3 regions of the Stenotrophomonas muris genome follow, and region 2 is predicted to be linked to each of the others. Evidence: predicted binding sites of a transcription regulator. Region 2 holds the regulator's gene; each other region holds the start of a gene.
The links. Region 2 encodes FliA, which starts transcription of late flagellar genes. Its sites were predicted from a motif close to TAAAGTTTNNCNNNCNNNGGCCGATAA; they were not measured.
Positions count from the first base shown of each region.

Region 1: the regulator FliA is predicted to act here: its motif matches at 1,306-1,332, upstream of ACUVWL_RS19620 (methyl-accepting chemotaxis protein).
Region 3: the regulator FliA is predicted to act here: its motif matches at 1,389-1,415, upstream of ACUVWL_RS20080 (methyl-accepting chemotaxis protein).

Region 1 is NZ_CP199879.1:4,225,919-4,229,187, reverse strand. Features, by position in the region: gene ACUVWL_RS19620 (methyl-accepting chemotaxis protein) at 1-1,277, opposite strand, end outside; gene ACUVWL_RS19615 (arylamine N-acetyltransferase family protein) at 1,481-2,320, shown strand; gene ACUVWL_RS19610 (VOC family protein) at 2,386-2,757, opposite strand; gene ACUVWL_RS19605 (transporter substrate-binding domain-containing protein) at 2,840-3,269, shown strand, end outside.
Region 2 is NZ_CP199879.1:1,597,574-1,600,842, forward strand. Features, by position in the region: gene flhF (flagellar biosynthesis protein FlhF) at 1-869, shown strand, start outside; gene ACUVWL_RS07265 (MinD/ParA family ATP-binding protein) at 856-1,743, shown strand; gene ACUVWL_RS07270 (RNA polymerase sigma factor FliA) at 1,740-2,486, shown strand; gene cheY (chemotaxis response regulator CheY) at 2,544-2,936, shown strand; gene ACUVWL_RS07280 (protein phosphatase CheZ) at 2,936-3,269, shown strand, end outside.
Region 3 is NZ_CP199879.1:4,325,116-4,328,384, reverse strand. Features, by position in the region: gene ACUVWL_RS20080 (methyl-accepting chemotaxis protein) at 1-1,271, opposite strand, end outside; gene ACUVWL_RS20075 (NAD-dependent epimerase/dehydratase family protein) at 1,483-2,376, opposite strand; gene ACUVWL_RS20070 (S41 family peptidase) at 2,475-3,269, opposite strand, start outside.

The DNA.
Region 1 (3,269 bases), 1.9 Mb from region 2:
CGCTCGAGTTGCTGCAGCAGTGCCGGATTGACGTAGGCCACCTGGCCCTCGGCATCGATCACCATCAGCCCGGTCTGCGCACTGTCCAATGCCTGCCGCACACGGGTGTTGCCGCGCGCCACGGCACGCTCGGTCTCGATGCGCGCGCGCAGGCGCTGCTGCATGTCGACCAGGCGCTGCGCCAGCTGGCCGATTTCATCGTTGGCGTTGTAGACGCGCAGGGTGGTGTCGAGTCGGTCGTCGGCGATGTCGCTGGCGAAACGCAGGGTGTCCTGGATCGGCTGGCGCACCGCACGCAGCACCAGCACCAGGCTGGTGATCAACACACCGGCGACCAGCAGCAGGGTCACCGCGAACAGCACGCTCATGGTGCGTGCGCCGGCCTGCTGGCGCGCCTGTGCCTTGGCCAGCGCCGCCACCTGGGCCTGCTGGAAGACGGCCAGCGCCGGCGCCACGCCGGCGGCGGTATCCAGCAGCGATTGCGCCTCTACATCCAGGCCCACGCGGGCGGCGGTATAGCCCAGCAATGCGGCCTGATAGGCCTCCATGCCGTTACGAAGGGCATCCTGCGCATCGGTCGGCAGGCCCACCAGTGCGAGATCGAACGGCAGCTTTTCTTCGCTCGCACGGTCGGCATGGGTGGAGTCGCCATCGAGCAGCAGCAGTGCCTCCTGGCGGCGCATCTTCTGCAGGGACAACGCCAACGAAGGCCGCTGCAACGCATCCACCTGCGCCTGCAGGGCGTCGGCGGCCTGCTGCAATTGCGCGGCGAGGCCGGCATCGCCACGACCCATCTCATCGACGCGTTCGAACAGGGCGGCCACACCCTGCGAGAACGCGCCGGCGGCTTCGGTCAGTGCCTGCAGCGCCTCGCGCCGGCCGGGATCCATCGGCATCGCGCGCAGCGCCTGAAGATCGGCCTGGAGCGCCTTCTGCGTCGCCAGCAGCTGCGCGCGGTCGGCATCGTCGAAAGTACGTGCATACTGGGTCTGCAGACGACGCGCCTCGGCCACCCGCGTGGCCACGCTCGCGGCCAGATCGCTGCCGTGCTGGTAGCTGGCCTGGCTGCGCGCCGCCTGCGTGCTGGCATGGCCGGTCCAGGCGTAGACGGCGGCGATCGCGATCAGGCCCAGCCCACAGACCCACAGGGTCGCCTTGAGCTTGCTGGCCACACTGAGCCGATGCGGCTGCAGCCACAGCAGCAGGCCGGGGGACGCCGAGCGCAGTGCGGCAAGCCGCATGCGCAGGGACCGGAGGTGGGGGACGACGGCCGACATGACAGGCTCCAGGCGGAAGGACGCACCTGTATCGGCGGGAAATGGCGCAACTTTAGGGCGCTCCTGGTTCACTCCCACCGATTGCTGGCGGACGCGGCCTTTGTACCCGGCACAGGCGACGGGGGGATGACACCCGCGCAATGCTTGACCTCAACCCCGGTTGGGAGAGCACAGTAGATCTCCCTCCCCCGCCCGGCGCGCGCATGACGACGCTCGATGTCCCCCGCTACCTGCAACGCCTGCAGCTGGATGCACCGCCACCGCTGACGCTGGCGGGCCTGACCCTGCTGCAGCAGCGCCACAACGCACTGCTTCCGTTCGAAACCCTCAGCTGCCTGCTGCGCGATGCAGTACCGATCGACCTGGACAGCGTGCAGCGCAAGCTGCTCGACGACCGTCGTGGCGGCTACTGCTTCGAACTCAACGGCGGCCTGCTGGCACTGCTGCAGGCGCTGGGCTTCGATGCACAGCCGTTGAGCGCGCGCGTGCTGCTGGCCGCCCAGGACGGCGAACTGACCGCACGCACCCACCTGCTGCTGCGCGTGCAGGTGGACGGCGATGACTGGCTGGTGGATGCCGGTTTCGGCAGCCTGACCCCGACCGTGCCGCTGCGGCTGCATGATCCGCAGCCGCAGGCCACGCCCCACGAGCGCTTCCTGTTGCAGCGCCTGCCCGGCGAGGGGGATTTCGTGCTGTCCGCCGAGTCCGGCGATGGCTGGCGGGCAATGTATCGCTTCGACCTGCACGCGCCGGCACCGATCGACAACGTCGTGGGCAACTGGTACGTGTGCACCCATCCCGATTCCAGTTTCCCCGGCCAGCTGCGCGCATCCCTGACCGGGCCGGACTGGCGACGCACCATCGGCAGTGGCAACTACACCGAGTACCGTCCCGGCCAGGCACCGGACAAGCGTCCGCTGCGCGATGTGGGCGACGTGCGCGAGGTGTTGCAGCAGCGCTTCGGCATGCAGCTGCCGGACGACCCACGGCTGGACCCGGCGATCAACGACTGGCTGCAGCGCTCACGCTCGGCCACGGTGTAGAGCCGGGCCGATGCTCGGATGAGCGTTGGCGGCTGGGTCAACAGCCGCCGAGCATGGGCTCGGCCCTACAGAACCACGCGCGCCTGCAGCGCAATGCGATTGCCTTCGCTGTCGGCGATCTCGGCCACGCGCCAGTCACCGGCATCGGCCGGGCCGAAGCGCAGCTCGGCCCCGGCCTGCAGCGCACGCTCGAGGCTGGCATCCAGGTCATCAACCCCGATGTAGATGCGCGCACCGTGGACGGAGGGCAGATAGTCGGCCCCCCGCACCAGCGCCATGCTGGCACCGGTGGCCTCATCGGCAAACGGCAGGTAGGCCATCCTGCAGTCGTGCAGCAGGATCGGTTCGTCCACCGCCACCTGCAGCCAGTGCTGGTAGAACGTGATGGCCCGGCCCAGGTCAGTGACCGGTATCTCGACGTGCAGGATGGGGTTCATGTCCGCAGGATAACCGGATGCTGACACTGCCTTGCAGGTCCGTACTGGCATGCTGGACCGCCCTTTCCCCGCGGAGTCCTGCATGTCCCTGGCCGATCATCGTGGTGCGCTGGCACCGCTGGGCTTCCTGCGCGTGGCCATCAACCTGGGCAATCCAGTACTGGCGCAGGGGGACGCGCGATCACCGCGCGGGCCGTCACTGGAACTGGCCACGGCATTGGCGCAGCGCATGGGCGTGCAGGCACGCTTCACCTGCCACGACGTTGCGGCCGCGGTGGTCGCTGCAGCCAGCAAGGATGCCTGGGACCTGGCCTTCCTGGCCATCGATCCGGCGCGCGCCGACCGCATCGCCTTCAGCGCCCCCTATGTGGAGATCGAAGGCACCTACCTGGTGCGCGAGGACAGCCCTGCGCAGCAGGTGGCCGACCTGGACCGCGATGGTCTGCGCATCGCGGTCGGTCGTGGCGCCGCCTACGACCTGTTCCTCAGCCGCGAACTGCGCCACGCCATGA
Region 2 (3,269 bases):
GCATGCGCCAGGTGATCGAGCGCGAGATGAACCGCTTCACCGATGAGCGCCTGCGTGGCAGCCCGGTGCGCGCCACCGCGCTGGACCTGATGGACGAGTACGGTTTCGACGCCGGGCTGGCCCGCGACGTGGCCATGCAGATCCCGCTGGAAACCGAAGCCCATCGTGGCCGCGGCCTGATGCTGGGGCTGATCTCGCGCAAGCTGCCGATCGCCCCGGTCGACCCGCTGGAAGAAGGCGGCGTGATCGCGCTGGTCGGCCCGACCGGCGCCGGCAAGACCACCACCATCGCCAAGCTGGCCTCGCGCTTCGCCGAGAAGCACGCCCCGCGTGACGTCGCCCTGGTCACCACCGACACCACCCGCATCGGCGCCCGTGAACAGCTGTATGGCTACGGCCGCCAGCTCGGCATCGCCGTGCACGAGGCCAACAGCGGCACCGACCTGGACCAGCTGCTGGAACGCTTGAAGGACTACAAGCTGGTGCTGATCGATACCGCCGGCCTGGGCCCGCGCGACCGTGCCCTGGCCGCCCAGCTGCAGTGGCTGCGCGCCGCGCGCCAGGTGCGCACCCTGCTGGTGCTGCCGGCCAACACCAGCTTCGGCGACATGGACGAGGTGGTGCGCCGCTTCGGTGCGGCCAACCTGCAGGGCCTGGTGCTGAGCAAGCTGGACGAGACCGGCCGCTTCGGCAACGCCCTGTCGGTGGCCGTGGACCACGTCCTGCCGATCACCTGGGTGACCGATGGCCAGGACGTCCCGGAGGACCTGCACCGGGCCAGTGCAGCCAATCTTGTACTTCGCCTTGAAGATTTGCGCCGAGCGGCCGATATGCCCTGCAACCCGGAGTTGAACCATGCCGTCGCGTGAGTACGCCAAGCTGACCAAGACCTTCCCGCTGTCGGCCACCCGCAGCGAGCCGCTCGGCCCTGTGCGCACCATCGCGGTGACCGGCGGCAAGGGCGGCGTGGGCAAGACGAATGTGTCCGCCAACCTGGCGGTGGCGCTGGCCGGCATGGGCAAGCGCACGCTGCTGCTGGACGCCGACCTCGGCCTGGCCAACATCGACGTGATCCTGGGCTTGAACCCCACCTTTACGCTGGCCGACCTGGTGGCCGGCCGCTGCTCGCTGGACGACGTCATCGTCGAAGGCCCGAACGGCGTGCTGGTGGTCCCGGCCGCTTCCGGCCGCCGGCACATGGCCGAGCTGGCCCCGGCCGAGCATGTCGGCCTGGTCAACGTGTTCTCCGAACTGGAACGCGAGCTGGACATCATGGTGGTCGATACCGCCGCCGGCATCACCGACGGCGTGCTGACCTTCTGCCAGGCCGCGCAGGACACCGTGGTGGTGGTCTGTGACGAACCAGCCTCGATCACCGACGCCTACGCACTGATCAAGGTGCTGTCGCGCGAGCGCGGCGTGGACCGCATCCAGGTGGTGGCCAACATGGTGCGCGACCCGAACGAGGGCCGTGTGCTGTACGAGAAGCTGACCCGCGTCTGCGAGAAGTTCCTCGCCGATGTCTCGCTGAACTACCTGGGCTGCGTGCCGCAGGATGACTGGCTGCGCCTGTCGGTGCAGCGCCAGCAGCCGGTGGTGAAGGCCTATCCATCCAGCCCGTCGGCGCTGGCGATCACCGAGATCGCACGCCGCACCGCGCGCTGGCAGGCACCGACCGAACCGCGCGGTGGCGTCGAGTTCTTCCTCGAACGCATCCTCAAGCAGCGTGGGGTGGCCGCATGAAAGGCGCCGCCCACCAGTACAGGGAAGTCCAGCGCTCGGCGGCCAACGAGGTCATCGCCCAGCATTCGGACCTGGTGCGACGCATCGCCCACCACCTGGCCGCGCGCCTGCCGGCCAGCGTCGAAGTCGATGATCTGATCCAGGCCGGCATGATGGGCCTGATCGAAGCCTCGCGCAGCTACGACGCCGACCAGGGCGCCTCGTTCGAGACCTATGCCTCGATCCGCATCCGCGGCTCGATGATCGACGAGATCCGCCGTGGCGACTGGGTGCCGCGCTCGGTGCACCGCCGTGCCCGTGATGCCGCCGCCACCATCCGCCGCCTGGAACAGAGCACGGGCCGTGCCGCCAGCGCCACCGAAGTGGCCGCCGCGATGGAGATGCCGCTGCCCGAATACCTGCGCCTGATGGAAGACGCCGCACGTGGCCAGGTGCTGAGCCTGGAGTCGCGCATCGAAGACCAGGGCGAACTGGATACTGTCGCCCAGGGCGGCCCGACTCCACAACAGGTGCTGGAGCGCGGCGAGTTCGGCCGTGAGCTGGGCAAGGCCATCGGCCACCTGCCCGAGCGCGAACAGCTGGTGCTCTCGCTGTACTACGAGCAGGAGCTGAACCTGAAGGAGATCGGCGCGGTGCTCGGCGTGAGCGAGTCGCGGGTCTGCCAGATCCATGGCCAGGCCGTGCTGCGCCTGCGCGGCCGCCTGAAGATTTTCGAGGCCGTCGACGCCGGCCTGGAAGAATGAACATCCCCGAGGCGACTGCCCCCGGCCGCCCGGAATGAACAACAAAGGAACTCTGCTTTGAACAAGAACATGCGCATCCTCATCGTCGACGACTTCTCGACCATGCGTCGAATCGTCAAGAACCTGCTGGGCGATCTGGGCTTCACCAACACCGCCGAAGCCGAGGACGGGCATGCCGCGCTGTCGCTGCTGCAGAGCCAGCCCTTCGATTTCGTCGTCACCGACTGGAACATGCCGGTGATGACCGGCATCGAACTGCTCAAGGCGATCCGTGCCGACGCCAAGCTGAAGACCCTGCCGGTGCTGATGGTCACCGCCGAAGCCAAGCGCGAGCAGATCATCGAAGCGGCCCAGAACGGCGTGAACGGCTACATCATCAAGCCGTTCACCGCGCAGACGCTGGAAGAGAAGCTGGGCAAGATCTTCGAACGCCTGGCGGCCAGCGCCTGATGGATACCACGGTCGACAAGAACGCCCTCGCCCTGCGCCTGCAGGAAGCCCTGGATGCCCTGGAGTCCGGTGACGAAGCCGCCTGGCGGCAACGCATCGACGGACTGGTCGCGCTGCGCACGCAGCCGATGATGAGTGGCCTCTCGCGGCTGGCCCGCGAGCTGGGGCAGGCCCTGGGCGAACTGCCGACCGTGCCCAGCGAGGCCGGCGAACTGGACGATGCGTGCGCACGTCTGGACCACGTGGTGGCGATGACCGAACAGGCTACCCACCGCACCCTGGACCTGGCCGAGGAATGCCGCAGCCTGACCGAGCAGCTGCGCGCCGAAGGCC
Region 3 (3,269 bases), 1.8 Mb from region 2:
AACGCCGCGGCATCCATGCGGTAGCTGAGTTCACCGGCATCGTGGCGGCGCGCCATTTCGGCCTGCGCAGCCATCACCGCCTGCAGCTGGCCGCGCATGCCCTGCATCGCGTCCAGCAGGCGCCCCACTTCGTCGTTGCTGCGCGCAGGCAGGATGCTGTCCAGCTTGCCGGCGGCGACGTCACCGGCCACGCGCACCGCTTCGGCCAGCGGGCGGATCGCCAGGCGGCGCAGCAGTATGTAGACACCGGCGCTGAGGGTCAGCGCGGCGATCACGCCGACCAGCAGGGTCAGCCACAGCAGCTGGCGCGCTTCGGCCACGATCACCGCATGCGGCATCACCACGCCCAGCGCGAAGCGCTGCGGGGCATCGCCCACGCGCAGCGGCACATACACGCGCACGTTGCCGGCCGCATCGGGGCTGAAGGCCTCGAAGGGGCGGTCGGCGGCGATCTCGGCCAGCATGCTGCGGGTCAGTGCGTCGTTGCGAGGCTTGCCGATTTCGGCGGCATTGGCCGAGGCCAGCACCACGCCCTTCGGCGACAGCAGTTCGACGCGGCCGGCCCCCATCGGCTGCAGCGTGGCCAGGTGCTTCTGCAACGCTGCCAGCGAGAAGTCGACGGTGAACACACCGAGGAACCTGTCGTTCTCGATGATCGGCGTGCTCAGCGTACTCATCAGCACCTGCTGCCCGGCGATGTCATAGGCATACGGTTCGCTCACTTTCGGCAGCTTGTCGCGGCTGGGCACCATGTACCAGTCACCGGAACCGCTGGCGGTCTCGGTGTAATCGGTCATCACCGACTGCTGCGGCTTGCCCTCCTGCCAGGCCCAGTAGCTCATGTAGCGGCCGGTGGCATCGTGCGCCTCGGTGTTGACGAACTCGGCATCCTTGCCGTCGAAGGCATCGGGCTCCCACATGGTGCTCTTGCCCAGCCATTCGGGATGGGCGCGCAGCTGCTCGCCCAGCACCGCCGCCAGGCTGGCGCGGTCGGGCACGTCACCACGGGCGCGCTGGGCCAGCACGCCTTCAACCATGGCATCGTTGCTGGCAAAGGCGGTGCCCAGATCGGCCGCCACCTGGCGCGCCTCAGCGGTCGCCTCGCTGGTCATGGTCTGGCGCGAGGCGCTGATAAGGCTGGCGCTGGCCTGTCGGTAGATCAGGAACGCGGTCAGGCCGAAGCACAGCAGCGCGATCGCGGCGGTGCCCAGCATCAGCTTGTGGGCGATGCTGCCCGGGCGGCGGGCAGCGGCGGAACGGGAAGAAGGCATGGGAGGGTCCGCAAGGCAGTTCAGGACGACCGGCACCACGAAGGCACCGCGCAGGCGCGCGATCCGTCGCGCAGGCCACCGGCCGCCGGGCGGGCCCGGCGCTGGAAGCGCACCGGGTTAGCGGCCGCCCGCCAACGAGGTTGAGGCGACCGGCCTGCACATTCCTGAATCTGCTCAGGGTCGGGTCAGCCACCCGTCCGTCGCGATGGCCTCACTCGGCCACGCGGTCCTTGATCCACTGCGCGCGCGGCAGTACCTCGATGCTGCCGACGGCATACTGCTGCAGCACGTCGTCCGGCCCGAAGCACGGTTGCCAGCCCAGCTCACTGCGCAGGCGGGCACTGTCGTAGACACGGTCGATGCTCAATGGCAGCGGCCAGCCACGGCGTTCGAACTCGGCCAGCAGCTGCGGCGCGCGACGGGCCAGCACGCTGCGCGGGTGGGTGGCCAGTTCCAGGCAGTCCTCGCGCCGGAACGGCGTCGGTGCGCAGGCGAGATAGCGGGCGAATCGGGCGCCTTCGTCGAGCAGCAGTGCAGCGTGTGCGCTGGCCACATCGCGGGCGTCGATGCCGCGATGCAGGCGGAACATCGCCATGCGCTCGGGCGGTTCCGGGAAGCACCGGCCCATGCGCAGCACGCGAACGCTGAAGCCCGGCGTGGCGGCAGCTTCAGCCAGGGTCTCGGCCTGCAACTTGGTGCGGTGGTAGATCGTGCGCGGCAGCGGCTCGGTGTCTTCATCGATCCAACGGCAGCCACCGGCTACCACGGCATGGCCGTACAGCGCGGTGGTGCTGGTCAGCACGAAACGCCGTGCGCCGGCTTCGCGTGCGGCCTGCAGCAGGTGCGCGGTTGCCTCCACGTTGATCTGCTGGAATACCGCGTCCGGCACCAGGCCGACATGCGGAGCATGCAGGGCCGCGGTATGGATGACCGCGTCCACGCCCTGCACCGCACGCGTGACCGCCTGGCGATCGGTGACATCGGCAATGATGCGCGTGGTGGCGAACGGGCTGCGGTCCAGCCCCACCACTTCGTGGGCGGCCGCCAACGCACCGAAGATCGCGCGCCCGATGCGCCCGGAACTGCCGGTCAACAGAATCTTCATTGAGTCCATTCACTCGAAGCGCCCGGGAACTACCGGGATGCTTCGATTCTAGGCATGCATTCGCGCATCTGCGATAGGACAGCCATGCAATCGTGCGTTCATCTTGACGACTTCGCAGGCGCCAGCAGTTGCCGCGCGATGAACAGCGGATCGTCGCCGCCGGCCACATCAGGCCTCACGCCGGTGCCTTCCCAGTTGCCGCCGGTGCGCAGATTGATCGGTTGCCGGTCGGGAATGCTGATCTGATAGCCATCGGGCAGCAGCACAGGATCACCAAACATATGCGCGGCACCGCCACTGCGCGTGCCGACAATGCGCGCGCGGCCCAGGGCCTGCAGCGAATAGGCGACGAACTCGGCCGCCGAACCGGTACGCCGGTCGATCAGCACCACCAGCGGCTTCAGGTACACAGGCAGGCTGGCAGGCGGCAGCGGTACCGGCGTGCGCCGGCCACGCTGGTCCAGCTGCTGCACCGCGCCGATCTTCGCGTCCAGCAGCGTGCGCACCAGCAGGTCGGCACTTGCATCGTCGCCTCCCCCGTTCTGGCGCAGATCCAGCACCAGGCCATCGGTGTCGGCCAGCAGCGTGAAGGCCGCAGCGAACTTCGGCCGCGCCAGATCCAGCGGGTAAAAAGTACTCAACCGCAGGTAGCCAATGTTGCCTTCCAGCACCCGCACCTCGCGCACACCGGCACCATTGCTGCGGGCATCGGCACGCCAGGCCATCAACCAGTCGTCCTGGCCGGCAGCTGCGTCCACGCGCTCAACGTGGAAGTGGCCATCGAACATGTCCAGGTCCTGGTTCAGGCGTGCGCTGAACGCAGCAGGATCCGAACAGCTGTCCGCATACCGCTGCTGCGCCGACCAGCTGCGCAGGGCATCGGCGATGCGGGC